Regions from separate parts of the Brevibacillus antibioticus genome, predicted to be linked through region 3. Evidence: riboswitches for the same ligand, from Rfam matches in the RefSeq annotation. Region 3 holds a riboswitch; each other region holds the start of a gene.

Region 1 (4,747 bases), 960 kb from region 3:
CCACGCAAAAATCGATTCCGTGCAAAACTGGCGTATCGTGATACGATTTTTGCAAGTTGCGCACATTGATCATAAGCTTACGTTACCTCTTCCTAAAGCGTTTATTTTGCTTCAATAAATAGGCGAAAAACGGTGCTCCCAGAAATGCTGTCACGACACCGAGCGGGATTTCCGTTGGACTTAGCAGCATTCTGGCAAGAGTGTCGGCCCACAGCACATAAATACCACCGCAGATCGCAGCCATCGGCAGTAAAATACGATAGTCAGGACCAACTAGCAATCGGACGAGATGCGGTACCACCAAGCCAACGAACCCGATAATACCTGCGATAGAAACCGCCGCTGCAGTCAGGAGAGTCGAGATGACCAAAACCACCAGCTTCGTTCGATCCACATGGACGCCGAGATGCGCAGCCTGCCGCTCCCCCAACGCAAAGAGGTTCAAGGAACGCGCATAGCTCACCAGCACCATTCCACCTATGACCAAGTACGGTATCAAGACGTACGTAAAGGCCCAGCCGCGAAATGACAGGCTGCCCATCAGCCAGAATACGATCTCATTCACCGTCTGATCAGATAGCGACACCATAAAGGAAACGAGCGAGCCGAGAAAAGCCTGCACCACGACTCCAGACAAAATCAGGGTCTCCGTTTGCAGCTTTCCTTGCGTGTTCGCGAGTCCAAGTACGATCCATAAACTGAGCAATCCTGTAAGAAAAGCGACGACAGGCGTGCTCCATGCACCCAAAAAGCTGATTTGCAAGCCAAAAAGGATTAAGAAGGCTGCTCCGACAGCAGAACCGGATGCCACGCCCATCGTAAACGGATCGGCGAGCGGATTGCGCAAAACTCCCTGAAAGCCCGCTCCCGCAAGTGACAAGCAGGCCCCAATCAAGACAGCCAATACAACGCGTGGAAAACGAACCTTCATGACAATTTGCTCAGATGACTCCGGCCACGTTACGGTGATCCACTCAGACAAGCCCGGGATTTGATGGAGCAGGATGAGCCATACCTGCGAAATGGGGAGGTGTGCCGCCCCCATCGAGATACTGATGACTATTGATGCCAGAAGGACGAGACAGCTAACTCCTCCCCCTATGAACAGTCGCTTCTTCATTTTATTTCACCAAGTCAGGGTAAATCGCCTTGGCTACTTCGATCAAGCCTTGTGTAATACGCGGACCGGGACGGGACAAAATATTTTGGTCCATACCAAAGATTTGTTTTTCACGAATCGCCTTCATTTTATCCCAGCCATTGCGATTGGCGATCATATCCTCTAGCTTGACACCAGTCTTTTCATCGGTAATTCCGCTCGCGTACAAAATGACATCAGGGTCGTTTTGCAAAATCTTTTCTTCACTGATCGGATTCCATCCCTCGGTGTCTGAGGCAATGTTTGTCGCCCCAGCCAGCGTGATGAGTTCGTCCATGAATTCTCCTTTTCCGACTGTCCAGCCTGGGGAGAATTCCAGATATACCTTTTTCTTCTGTTCCGGTTTTACATTTTTCACCGCTTCTTGAACGTACGCGATGTCTTTCTTCATTTGCGCGACGACTTTTTCGGCTTGTTCCTGTGTGTTCGTGATAACTCCCATCGCCAACACATTGTTTAGAATGTCATCCATCTTTGTCGGATGGGTAATATAGACGGGCATTCCGAGAGATTTCAGCTTGTCAGCCACTGGCTTTTCCATTGAAATCCCACCAACGACCATATCCGGCGTTTGAGCGAGAATCGCTTCTTCATTTGGTTTGACGACTCCGCCAATTTTCGGCTTTGCCTTCGCCGCATCTGGATAATCGTCATAGTCTGAGACAGCTACGATCCGACTTTCCAAGCCAAGCGCGAACAAAATCTCTGTCTCGGCAGGTGATGTTGAGACGATTCGCTCAGGAGCTTTTGCAAAGGTTACTTCTTTTCCTGTCGCATCCTTGACTGTCAACGGATACGTTGTTTGTTTGGCAGGCTGCTCGGCCGCATTCTCTTGCGGTGCTGTCTGCGGTGCACTTGTTTGTCCCCCTGGTGCTGGCTGGCCGTTATCGTTACCCGCACAACCTGCGAGGCTCGCCGCAACTAGTAGTGGGATCATGAATCGCAATGAACGTTTCATATGTAGAACTTCCTTTCTGCGTGTCTGATTGACTGTCCCTTCCAATAAAAAAAGCGACCCTTGCTTCCATTCGGAAATCAAAAGGGTCGGCACCTCAGGGCAAACAGCCAAAGATGGTCTGCTTCCTGAAATAGGCCGATCCTTTCCGCGAAGGCAACAGGCACGAAAACAAACAGGCAGGTCTCCTGGCTTACGGCTCAGGAACGAGCCGATTTACAGTGGCGGGACCGCGTCGGATTTTCACCGACTTCCCTTTTCACCCGATCTTTTTGTTAAAAAGACGAGGCACCTATTTGCTGTTACGTTTGAATTTGTCACAGTCCATGACTCATCCTACATCATAGCATTCCTTAGATGAAAAAAGAATGACAAACAGAAATGAAAAACGCCTGAACAAAAGGTTCAGGCAAATGGAATGCTTATGGCGGGCTATTCCCCTCGTTTGTGCAAATAATCTAGAATGCCCATGGAGCATACTTGTAAATCGAGCTTGAGTACGTCGAAAATTCCATGGTCACCGCTGATGCCTTGTGACTGTATATGATCGGAGACTCGTTCAAATAACTTACGTGACAGCTCGTCGTATGTATGTCCAGCCGCAAGCGCTGTCTCTCCTTCCGCTACAAACATGGGGAGCCACTCGCGTATTTGGCGGTACACGTCATCTACCTGCTCTGACATCCCAAAATGACCAAAGTAAATGCGGCTCAGCTCGCGCGCTTCAAAACGGCTTAGAGACGCTAACATGGCATCCGGGTTAAACTGATTCGGCGAAGTAGATGGTAGTACGAGGTGTATGCCATCCTTTTTAAGCTGTGGATAGAGCACACCTGCCGTATCACCTGTAAACATGCCGCGGCTTATGGGATCATAGATGCTGAAGTGATGATTGGCATGCCCCGGTGAATCCAGAAACTCCAACACACAATTCTCTCCGATCTCTAGTGTATCCCCGTCTCCGCGAATCAAAATCCGCTCCTCGGGAACTGCCACAATCGGATCGAACAATCGATCAAATTCATCATGATACACCGCTCTCGCCCCTGCGATCAGTCGGCTCGGATCTACGAGATGACGTGCACCTTTCGGGTGGACAACGATCTTTGCATTCGGACAATCCTTCAGAAACAGTCCGGCTCCTCCCGCATGATCCAAGTGAATGTGCGTCACAATGATATATGTTACTTGTTCCAGTGTATAACCGAGCTTGGCGAGACCGGCCTTGATGTATGGGACGGAGGGGCTTGGCCCAGTTTCTACCAAAGTGAGCTTCTCTTCCGTGATCACATACGTCCCCGTACGTTCCGCCCAGCCCATATCGAAACCGTCTATTAAATGGATGCGTTCCCCTAAATAAATTGGCTCTGTTGCTTGCATGTAAATACTCCTCCTTATTCAAAAGTCTCGAGTCGCCTTTATGTTGTGGGAATATTTACACTTTACCATCTATTTTGTAGGGAGTGGGGATGAATAACACAAAGTCTTCATATTCTCATGGTAATATGATGGCAGCAAAGACAATTCCATTATCTGGAGGGGTGCTAAAATGGGGAAGCTTTTTTCTGAATTACGACCTGAGCATGAGGCGTTTATTAAGAAGCAACAGATGTTTTTTGTTGCCTCTGCTCCTATGGACACAGATGGTCACGTAAATCTTTCACCAAAAGGGTACGATTCTTTTCGCATAATATCGCCCACAGAGGTCGCCTATTTGGATCTGACTGGAAGCGGAAATGAAACCAGTGCTCATCTTCAGGAAAATGGCAGGATTACTCTCATGTTTTGTGCATTTGAAGGCCCCCCTCTCATCATGCGCCTCTACGGCAAAGGAACGGTTATTCTCCCAGATACGCCTCGTTGGGATGAGCTCGTAAAAGACTTCCCGCTTCTGCCTGGCGCTCGTCAAATCATTACCGTAAACATCCTTGAAGTAAAGACTTCTTGCGGTTGGGCCATTCCCTTCTATTCCTTTTCAAAAGAACGCGACACCCTTCAAAAATGGACCTTGGCTAAAGACGAGCAGGAACTGCTTGCTTATCAACAAGAAAACAACGTACGTAGCATGGATGGATTGCCAACACCATTGGGACAAAAGCTTTTCTCGCAGTAGAAGGGGATGACGAAACTTAACAACGCAAAGAAGCTGCCTTGCTCGCAGCTTCTTTGTTTGAAACTTCTTTACTTGCTGGTATAAATGGCCACTGCATCGCGGAGAAACTCGGCTACACCTGGCTGTTCCTTGTCATAGTAAGCGGTAAAGCGCGGGTCATCAACGTACATCTGGGCTACACCTGCGTGCGCTTCTTTACTGTAGCTGTCCCAATAAAAGCTGAGCCATTGACGGTGAAGATCCGCTGCTTTTTGGGCAAGCTCATGAGCAGGATTTCCCGTCGTAAAAGCCTGTGCCAATGTCTCATGGAGTTCTTCATTCAACTGCTCTAGTGCAGTGTATTCCTGCTCGGTCATTCCTTTGATTTTCTGATGGGATTTGTCAACCTGGTCGCTTCCATATTTTACACGAATTTCTTCTCCGTACTGCGTCTCGTTGTCGTCAATCAACTTCTGCTTGAAGCCTTCGAATTTTTGTTTGTCACTCATCGCTTTGGTCCCCTCTCTTTGTGCTAATGTCA
Region 2 (4,747 bases), 1.9 Mb from region 3:
ATTGGCACATGATGCTAGATAAGCGTGATCTGGTTTCTGATGAGGCAATGAATGCTGTATCCAAGGTCTTTGTAAACTCTGATCCTAACAGCAGCAAGCAGCCTGAACAATCGATCCGCCGTCCAATGGGACCCTTGGTAGATCTGTATTACATCTGGACGGACAAACCCATTTTTGATGCAACGAAAATTACGACGCCAGTGTTGATCATTCGAGGAGATCTGGACTTTTTTGCCGATAAGTCCCTCTTCCATAAACTGACCAATGCATCTGCAAAACAAGAAGTGGTTATCAAAGATGCCACACATTGGGTGTTGTATGAAAAAAATCGTGATCAACTCTTGCGTGAAACAGACGAATTCCTGAAAAAGTAAGTAAACCCGTAAGGATGTGCTGGAAATGAAGTCGTTTCAAATTTTGGATGCAACGCTGCGAGAAGGAGAGCAGCAAGCAGGCGTTCGCTTCACATGCGAAGACAAGATTCGCATACTGCATCTCCTGGAAAGCTATCATATAGACCTCATAGAAGTGGGCCATCCTGGAATTTCTGCCCTGGATGAAGAAATCTGCCGAAAAGTGGCTCAATCGGCAAGACGAGCGCAAATATTAATGCATGCGAGAGCTACTGTTGAAGAAGTCCATGCAGTAAAGCGCGCGAAAGCAGACTGGGTGGGGATATGGGCTTCCATTAATGATGTGTCTATCCAAACCAAATTCAGTCACCACCAGGAAAGCTATGTAAAAGAGAAAGTCCAACAAGCTGTTATCGAAGCAAAAAAGCTTGGCTTACAGGTTCGATTCACGATTGAAGACGCTTCACGGACAGAGTGGGAAAAGATATCCAGCTTAGGTCATGTTGCTTTGCAGGCAGGCGCAGATCGCGTTAGTTTGGCAGATACTGTCGGGATATGGGAGCCTGATACATGCAAAAAAATCGTAACTCGTGCCATTGAGGAATTTGGTTGCGAAATTGAAGTTCATCTTCATAATGATTTCGGTCTTGCTCAAGCGAATGCGCTGGCGGCTATTGATGCAGGCGCTTCTGTCATTGATACGACAATTTTAGGGATCGGTGAAAGAGCTGGCATTACTGACTTGATCCAGCTTACGGTTGCATTGCAAAAGCTGCGAAATGATCAGCGTTATTCTTTGGATAAAATTCCCGAGCTTGTACAAGCGATACGTCTGACGACAGGGTATAGACCGGACGAACTGCGCCCTATTACTGGGCAAAATGCCTTTACACATACATCGGCTTACCATGTCCAAGCCGTAAAGAAAAATTCCAAAGCGTATGAGCCATTTCCTCCCGAAACAATTGGAAGAACACGGCTTCTCGAAGAAAAGCGTCCTCCAATAGGAACCCCAAAGCTGCCTGTTTCCTTACAGGTAGGAAAGCCGTTTCCCAAAGGTGCTTCAGAGCTACAGTATCATCGTGACGGTCCAGGGATACGTTGGGTTATGATGGATTCGCGTGTGGATGAGCGAGCCTCATTTTATGTGATCCAAAGGATATTTGAATTAGGCGATTTGTCCGGTATTCCTGAAAAGCATGTAGACAGACATGCGCATCATTGTGACAGTGCCTTCCTCTTTTGGGGAGATGCACCTGATGGTACTGGTCTGATGTGTCATGTTCAACTCGGTGAAGAAGAGAAGACTGTTGAGAGTCCAGCGGCTATTTTTATCCCGGCAGGCGTCGAGCATTCCTATCACTATGTGTCAGGTCGCGGAACTTATACAAATATTGTATTGTCGCCTGAATACAACAAAAGCCTTTTGGTATCAGCAGCATCTTCTGAAATACCAGTGACCTAAGCGGTACAGGAATTTGTTGAGTGTGAAGAGTGGGAGTCCATCAGGGCATGAGTACGGGATCGACCGGGCTCATGCCCTGCTTGAGTATTTGTGGTTACATCGACAAAACTCCGCCATAGATCGGTTCTTGCTGCGTTCTTTGTCCCCAAGTGCGTGTTCCGTATTCGAAATGCCACCATTCTTTCGGATAGTTGACGAATCCGGCAGCGGCTATCAAATGATAGAGCAGTCGGCGATTATCTCGAATATCAATGTCTTTTTGCTTAGACAGTGTCAGCTCTTCATAATAGCGAGTTGCAGCCCTTTCACTGAAATCATCGAAGTCTGTCCCCATCTCCAGCCAGCCATCAGGCCCTGCGATAGTCAGATCCACTGCACCGCCGGATAAGTGTGGGGACGGTTTGGAGAGGTCTGTTGTTGGATAAGCGACGAATTTGCTCAATTCTTCCGTGAGGGCGGGTCCTTCCTGCCAGCCTTGTAAAAGCAAGGCTTCACGGAAACGTTCATATAAGGACGCCTGTACTTCAAACGAGCGCCAGCCGTCCAGCACGACGAGCTTGTAGCCAACAGGCAGTTGGGAGGCTGCGGTGGCGAGCCTGCGTGCAGCCCCTTCTCGCAAAAAGGCTTCTGGCTGTGTTCCGGCATAGCCCTCGTGGTAGTAGGCTGGATAGACCGTGACTTGTTCCGAAAGGGAAGAGAGGGGGATCATCGGTTCGTCGCATTCCTTGATCGGCAGTGGGCTGGGCAGGACCATGTCTGGTATTTTTGGAATCGGAGAAAATAGCATGACTATCACATCCCTTTCGATAGTTTTGCCAATAGGGTAACGGAAATTTTCAGGTAAGTAAACGGTGATTATCTTAAATTTTCTGCCAATAGACGCCTGCGAGGAATCGGCAGCTTTTGCTTGAATCCTCGGTAGCTTTTGCTATTATTAAAGCAAGTGCTTGTCAACGAAACGAATGACATTTACATATGGAAGAGAAACAGGTCCTTGTTTTTGCGAAACCGATTCGCAGGAGCAAGGTTAAAAGGGAAGTTTGGTGAAAAACCAACGCGGTCCCGCCACTGTAAGAGAGTAGCTGTTCTTCAAGGCACCATGCCATCCACTGCCCATCCGGGAGCGGGAAGGAGAAGAAGAGCGATGATCCTCAAGCCAGGAGACCTGCCTGTTTTATGTTTACACTGATTTCCTTCGGGTCAAAGGAAGAGGTGAGGATTGTTGCTTTTCAACTATCCGCGCTTTGTTTTTCCTTACGTACTGGGGGAAACAGAGCGCTTTTTTTTGTGAAAAACGTCTCGACGTTTTTCATAAAAGTGGATGCGACCGCTTGCGGTCAACAAAACGGTCATGACCGTTTTGTTGCTTCGGAAAGTATGGATAAAACAGCGGAGTAAAATACGTCACTTTTTGAGGTGGTCACGATGGAGAAAAACGATAAGAAGCGGGGCTTGACCCTCGTTTACACAGGAGACGGCAAAGGTAAAACGACGGCAGCAGTCGGATTGGCTGTGCGGGCGACAGGGCGCGGAAAAAAGGTGCTGATGGTTCAATTCATCAAGTCGCCGGAGCGTACATACGGAGAAAAGATTATTTTCGATAAATTGGGCATTGAAATTGTGCAGATGGGCGTCGGCTTCACCTGGACGAAGACACCGGAGGAGCATCGTCAGGCATTGAAAGAAGCTTGGGCGTTTGCGAGCGAAAAGCTTTCTTCCGGAGCGTACGATGTCGTCATTTTGGATGAGCTAAATAATGCATTGGCGATTGACCGCTTCCCGATTGATGATGTGTTGCCATTGTCCGATGTATTGGAAGCGATTCAAAATAGGCCAAGTCATATTCACCTCGTGATTACGGGACGGGCAGCAAAGCAGGAGATTTTGGACATCGCAGATTTGGTGACAGAGATGAAGCCAATCAAGCATTACTACGATGAAGGGATTCCAGCTGTGCTGGGGGTAGAGTTTTGACAAGCGCAGGTGTAATAGAGACGTACGGTCATGGCGGAGACTTGCTGACGGCAGCACAGCGCTTTGGTCGAGAGCCCGGGCAGTTATTGGATTACAGTGCCAATATAAATCCGCTGGGGATGCCGGCAAGCGTTCGTGAGATGCTGCTGGCGTCGCTATCTGCTGTAGCGCATTACCCAGACCCTGGACATCGCGTGTTTCGTCGTGCGCTGGCGAAACGGCTGCAAATGCCAGAGGAATGGTTGCTGCCTGCCAATGGTGCAGCGGAGGCGATGGCACTGGCCATTCTCGGTCTTTCGCCGCAAACGGTTGGTGTGGTATATCCTTGCTTTTCGGAATACGCGCAACTTTCCAAGCAGTATGGAGCCCGTGTCATTGGCTGCTTCGGGAAGGAAGCGAACGGGTACAAGCCCGATGCTGCAGAGCTGTACACGCTTTTTACGCAGTCTGATCTCGTATTCGTCGGGTCGCCAAACAATCCGACGGGAATCCTGTATCAACCGGATGAGCTGCGCCAAATGGCGGAATGGACGAAAGAGACCAACACGTGGCTCATCGTGGATGAGGCTTTCCTCGATTTCGTGCAGGAAGAGCGGCAGTATACATTGGCGACGCAGCTGGAGCACTTTCCCCGTGTGATTTTGATGCGTTCGATGACGAAAATGTACGCGATCCCGGGATTGCGCCTGGGCTATGCGATTGCACATCCGGATGTTATTGCGAAAATGCGCCAAAAGCAAGTGAGCTGGAGTGTGAATGCACTGGCTCTTTTGGCAGGAGAACTGTGCTTGCGGGAGCAGGTATACGAGGAACAGACGCGCAGGCTTATCAAAACAGAACGTGCATATTTGACTGATTCCATCCGTAGTGAGTTGGGCTGGCATGTATGGCCTTCGGAGGCAAACTTTTTGCTGCTGCGCTCGCCAGAAGGATTGCCAGCCGAACAATTGCAGGC
Region 3 (4,747 bases):
CGTCGAGCATATCGAAACGAGAACGTATGCCAACTCTACGACGTACTACCCGATGCCGTACTTGTCGCAGGAAAACTATTTCTACTACAAATCGGCGTATGTGATCGATCAATTCAAAGTGATTGATCTGATTGCCGAAATTCAAGAGCACATCGACCAAGGAATTTCGACTGTACTGCACGTGAACAGCAACATTTCAACCAGAGAACTAGCTCGCTACTACATTTACGCAGCGAAAAAAGGTCTGAAGTCACTCTACTATACGCGTACGAAGCATTTGACCGTAGAAGAGTGCATTAGCTGCGCGATTTAGTGAACGAGATTCATAAAAGGAAAAGCATCAAGCAAAAAGAGAAGAGGAACGCCATATGAAAGCAGTCAATTGGAACAGGCCGGACGACGATTTTACGATGACGTTTTGGAATCAAAACATCATGCAGTTTTGGACGGATGATGAGATTCCGCTGTCAGATGACAAGATGGCCTGGATGGAGCTCAGTGCGACTGAACGGGAAACGTATAAAAAGGTATTGGGCGGTCTCACCTTGCTGGATACGGTTCAGGGTGGAGTAGGGATGCCGAAGATCATGGAGCATGTTGATGGACTACAAAGAAAAGCGGTTCTCGCCTTCATGGGCATGATGGAGCAAATCCATGCCAAATCGTACAGCAGTATCTTTACAACGCTGGCATCGACAGAAGAGATTGATGGTATTTTTTCGTGGGTAGAAAACAATCCACATCTGCAAAAGAAAGCGGCCCTCATCTCTAAACGCTATCATGAAATCGAGAAACCGAAAGACTTGTACATGGCGATGGTAGCGTCCGTCTTCCTGGAAAGCTATTTGTTTTACAGCGGCTTCTTCTATCCGCTCTATTTGGCGGGGCAAGGAAAGATGACAAGCAGCGGGGAAATTATCGACCTGATTGTTCGCGACGAGAGCATCCACGGACTCTATGTTGGCGTTCTCGCGCAAGAAGTCTATCAAGGTCTGAGTGTGGTCGAGCAGACCGCAGCAAAAGAGGAGCTGTATGCCCTTTTGCATGAGCTGCAAGAAAATGAAGAGGCCTATACGACCTCGTTGTATACGGAAATCGGATTGGCTGACGAGGTTCATGCTTACGTGCGCTACAACGCGAACAAAGCATTGATGAATCTGGGGCTGGACCCGCTATTCCCGGAGGAAGAAGTGAACCCGATCGTGCTGAACGGCATTCGCACACAGACGAAGCAGCATGACTTCTTCTCGAAAAAAGGAAATGGTTATGTCCGTACGTTAAACGTAGAGCCGTTGACCGATGATGATTTTATATTTTAGTATGACAAAAAATGGATTTTGTGTTACGGTATGAACAGTATGCTGCCCTGCTAGTTTTTGGGGGCACTTCACAGAACCATGACAACTTCATAGGAGTGGGAACAGGTTCTTTGGTTATCAAGTTTGACCAAGGATGAAAAGGGAAGTCGGTGAGAATCCGACACGGTCCCGCCACTGTATGAGGGGAGTCGGCACATCGATCAGCCACTGATCCAAACGGATTGGGAAGGCATGTGCAGACGATGATCCCAAAGTCAGGAGACCTGCCTGTTTCGACGACACTGCTTAACCTACGGGAGATAGGGAGGTGTTAGGATGCTGTGATCTCAGTGCTTATTTGGCATTTCTAACGTTCTTTTTGATCGTTGGAGATGCCTTTTTTATTGGGCGGATTCAAGTCAAGATCGAATAAAGAATGGAGAGGAAGCTCATGAAAAGCAGCAATTTGGGATATCCACGGATCGGGAAGAACCGCGAGTGGAAAAAGGCATTAGAAGCATTTTGGGCAGGCACTATCGATGAGGCAAGCCTGGTACAGCAAATGGAGCAAATCCGTCACCAAAACCTGTTGCGTCAGCAGGAAAAAGGGGTCGAGCTGATCCCTGTGGGTGACTTTACGTACTACGATCATATGCTGGATATGGCAGTGATGTTTGGAATGGTCCCCAAGCGTTATGAATACGAGGGAGGCCCGGTTTCATTAGCCACATACTTCGCCATGGCTCGCGGTTCGAAGGAAGCTGTCGCCAGCGAAATGACGAAATGGTTTAACACGAACTATCATTATATCGTCCCGGAGTTCGGTGAACGACAACCAGCCATAACCGAGAACAAGCCTCTTCAGGCCTATTTGGAGGCCAAAGAAAAGTTTGGCATCATCGGAAAGCCTGTCATTGTAGGCCCGTATTCATTTGTCAAATTGTCTAAAGGATATGAAAAAAACGAATTTGAAAACATCGTGGATCAACTCGTACCGCTCTACATTGACATTCTCCGGGAGTTGGAGCTGCACGGCGTGGAATGGGTGCAAATCGATGAGCCTGCATTTGTGCTGGATGTGTCGGAGCATGATCGCGCCATTATCAAACGTATCTATGCGCAAATCGGTCAAGCACTATCGCATCTACAATGCATGCTGCAAACCTATTTTGAAGCGGTGGATTGGTACGAGGAGCTGGTCTCCTTACCAGTAAAAGGAATCGGCCTTGATTTTGTACACGGAGTGAAGCGTAATCTGACCAATCTGAAAAGACACGGGTTTCCAGCAGACAAGATTCTCGCAGCGGGAGTCATCGGCGGCCGAAACATATGGCGTGCGTCTATTGAGGAGAAATGGGAGCTGGTCAAAGAAATTACCGAGATCGTTCCACTCGAAAAGCTGTGGTTGCAGCCGTCCAGTAGTTTGTTGCATGTACCTGTAACGGTTGAAGCAGAGAGCGACTTGCCAGAGGAAGTCATGCCCGCATTGGCGTTTTCCGACGAAAAGCTGGGGGAAGTACAGCTCTTAGTCCAAGGATTCCGATATGGTAAGTATGTCATTTCGAAAGAGATCGCTCAAAATGAAGCGGACTTGCTGAAGCTGGCATTATCTCCTGCGAGGAATCGTCAAGAAGTGAAGGATGCTTTACGTCAAATCGCTGCTGCAAAACTTGAAAGAAGTGTTCCTTATCTCGAACGCCGAGAGATTCAACAAAATACGTGGAAGTTGCCACTGTTGCCAACTACTACAATCGGAAGCTTCCCGCAGACGGCGGAGGTCCGCCAAGCCCGACAGCAGTTTAAAAAAGGGAACTGGACAGTGGAGCAATACGATGGTTTCATTCAGACGCAAATCAAGGAATGGATCGACATACAAGAAGAGCTCGGTCTGGATGTCCTCGTCCATGGTGAGTTCGAACGAACCGATATGGTTGAGTATTTTGGCGAAAAGCTCGATGGCTTTTTGTTCACGAAAAACGGCTGGGTGCAGTCATATGGCTCGCGCTGCGTGAAGCCACCTATTATTTACGGAGATGTGGAGTTTGTAGCACCGATGACGGTCAAGGAAAGTGTGTATGCAAAATCATTGACCGCCAAACCAATGAAGGGTATGTTAACTGGCCCTGCAACGATTCTGAATTGGTCGTTTTCTCGAGTCGATGTCTCCAGACAAGAAGTGTGCGAACAAATCGCGTTGGCATTGCGAAAAGAAGTAGAAGCCTTGGAAGAAGCGGGGATTCTCATGATTCAAGTCGATGAACCAGCGCTGCGCGAAGGACTTCCGCTCAAAAAAGAAGAGCAGGCAGCTTATCTCGAGTGGGCTGTCAGAGCGTTTCGTCTAGCGACCTCCACCGTTGCGCCGAGCACCCAGATTCATACACATATGTGCTATTGCGAATTCCATGATTTTATGGATGTCATCAGCGAACTCGATGCCGATGTGATTTCGATTGAAACTTCCCGCAGCCACGGAGAGCTCGTGTCTGTGTTCGAAACAGGTACGTATGACAAAGGCATCGGGCTTGGCGTATACGACATCCATAGCCCTCGAATTCCAGCTGTCTCTGAAATGGAAGATATGGTAGCACGAGGTGTACAAGTACTTCCACCCGATCAATTCTGGATTAACCCGGATTGCGGGCTGAAGACGAGAGGGAGAGAAGAAACCGTTCAGTCATTACGAAACATGGTTGAGGCAACGAAGGCGATTCGAATTCGTTTGACAGCCCAGTAGGAGAGGAGCACACGATGAGAGGACCCTCACAAATGATGACAGATGCACGGCCGATCCAACAATCGAGAACCTTCTTGACTGATCTCGTCTTGCCACCGGATACCAATCACCACCATACTATTTTCGGTGGGAAAGTCATGGCATACGTAGATAAAATCGCCTGCATCGCAGCAATGCGACATTGCCGTATGCCTGTTGTCACTGCGTCCAGCGATTCCTTCGATTTTCTCGCGCCAATCAAGACAGGGGAAGCGATCAACCTGGAGGCATATGTCACCTGGACCCATAAGACATCGATGGAAGTATTCGTGAGAGTGGAAGCGGAGAACTTGTTGACCGGGGAAAAGCGCATGACAGCACGCGCGTATCTGACGATGATTGCCCTCGACGATCATGGAAAGCCGACAATCGTACCTGGTGTCATTCCTGATACAGAAGAAGAGCGCATCCAGTATGAAAAAGCGAAGGAACGCCATGTATTGAGAAGGAAGCGGAAGGTAGAGATGTAAGAAGGAACCCCCTACTACAGAGAAGCCTCCGGTAAACTTGCTTGTGGCAGGTTACCGAAGGCTTCTTTCTTTTATTTGCATGCATACACCCTTTTCAAAAATTCAAAATGACTTCATGAACTCAGCTAATTCATCTTGGTCGGCTCCGTCATAGTGCCAATGACAGGCGATTTCTTCTGCTTGCTCTTGTCATGGTGGTAAACTCA

What was found. Region 3 has a riboswitch for cobalamin ahead of metE (5-methyltetrahydropteroyltriglutamate--homocysteine S-methyltransferase). Riboswitches for the same ligand answer to the same signal wherever they lie in the genome.
Region 1: linked by a shared signal. The riboswitch ahead of E8L90_RS03615 (ABC transporter substrate-binding protein) and the one ahead of metE (5-methyltetrahydropteroyltriglutamate--homocysteine S-methyltransferase) in region 3 are both predicted to bind cobalamin.
Region 2: linked by a shared signal. The riboswitch ahead of E8L90_RS29945 (hypothetical protein) and the one ahead of metE (5-methyltetrahydropteroyltriglutamate--homocysteine S-methyltransferase) in region 3 are both predicted to bind cobalamin.

The regions. Positions count from the first base shown of each region.
Region 1 covers NZ_SZNK01000001.1:731,346-736,092, reverse strand. The annotation lists gene E8L90_RS03625 (ABC transporter ATP-binding protein) at 1-73, opposite strand, end outside; gene E8L90_RS03620 (FecCD family ABC transporter permease) at 83-1,120, opposite strand; gene E8L90_RS03615 (ABC transporter substrate-binding protein) at 1,122-2,117, opposite strand; cobalamin riboswitch at 2,276-2,425, opposite strand; gene E8L90_RS03610 (MBL fold metallo-hydrolase) at 2,547-3,494, opposite strand; gene E8L90_RS03605 (pyridoxamine 5'-phosphate oxidase family protein) at 3,664-4,227, shown strand; gene E8L90_RS03600 (MerR family transcriptional regulator) at 4,296-4,747, opposite strand, start outside.
Region 2 covers NZ_SZNK01000001.1:3,571,116-3,575,862, reverse strand. The annotation lists gene E8L90_RS16705 (alpha/beta hydrolase) at 1-374, shown strand, start outside; gene E8L90_RS16700 (LeuA family protein) at 400-1,818, shown strand; gene E8L90_RS16695 (M15 family metallopeptidase) at 1,913-2,605, opposite strand; cobalamin riboswitch at 2,790-3,005, shown strand; gene E8L90_RS29945 (hypothetical protein) at 2,995-3,216, shown strand; gene cobO (cob(I)yrinic acid a,c-diamide adenosyltransferase) at 3,244-3,792, shown strand; gene cobD (threonine-phosphate decarboxylase CobD) at 3,789-4,747, shown strand, end outside.
Region 3 covers NZ_SZNK01000001.1:1,695,895-1,700,641, forward strand. The annotation lists gene nrdE (class 1b ribonucleoside-diphosphate reductase subunit alpha) at 1-313, shown strand, start outside; gene nrdF (class 1b ribonucleoside-diphosphate reductase subunit beta) at 369-1,319, shown strand; cobalamin riboswitch at 1,406-1,604, shown strand; gene metE (5-methyltetrahydropteroyltriglutamate--homocysteine S-methyltransferase) at 1,750-4,032, shown strand; gene E8L90_RS07755 (acyl-CoA thioesterase) at 4,047-4,541, shown strand.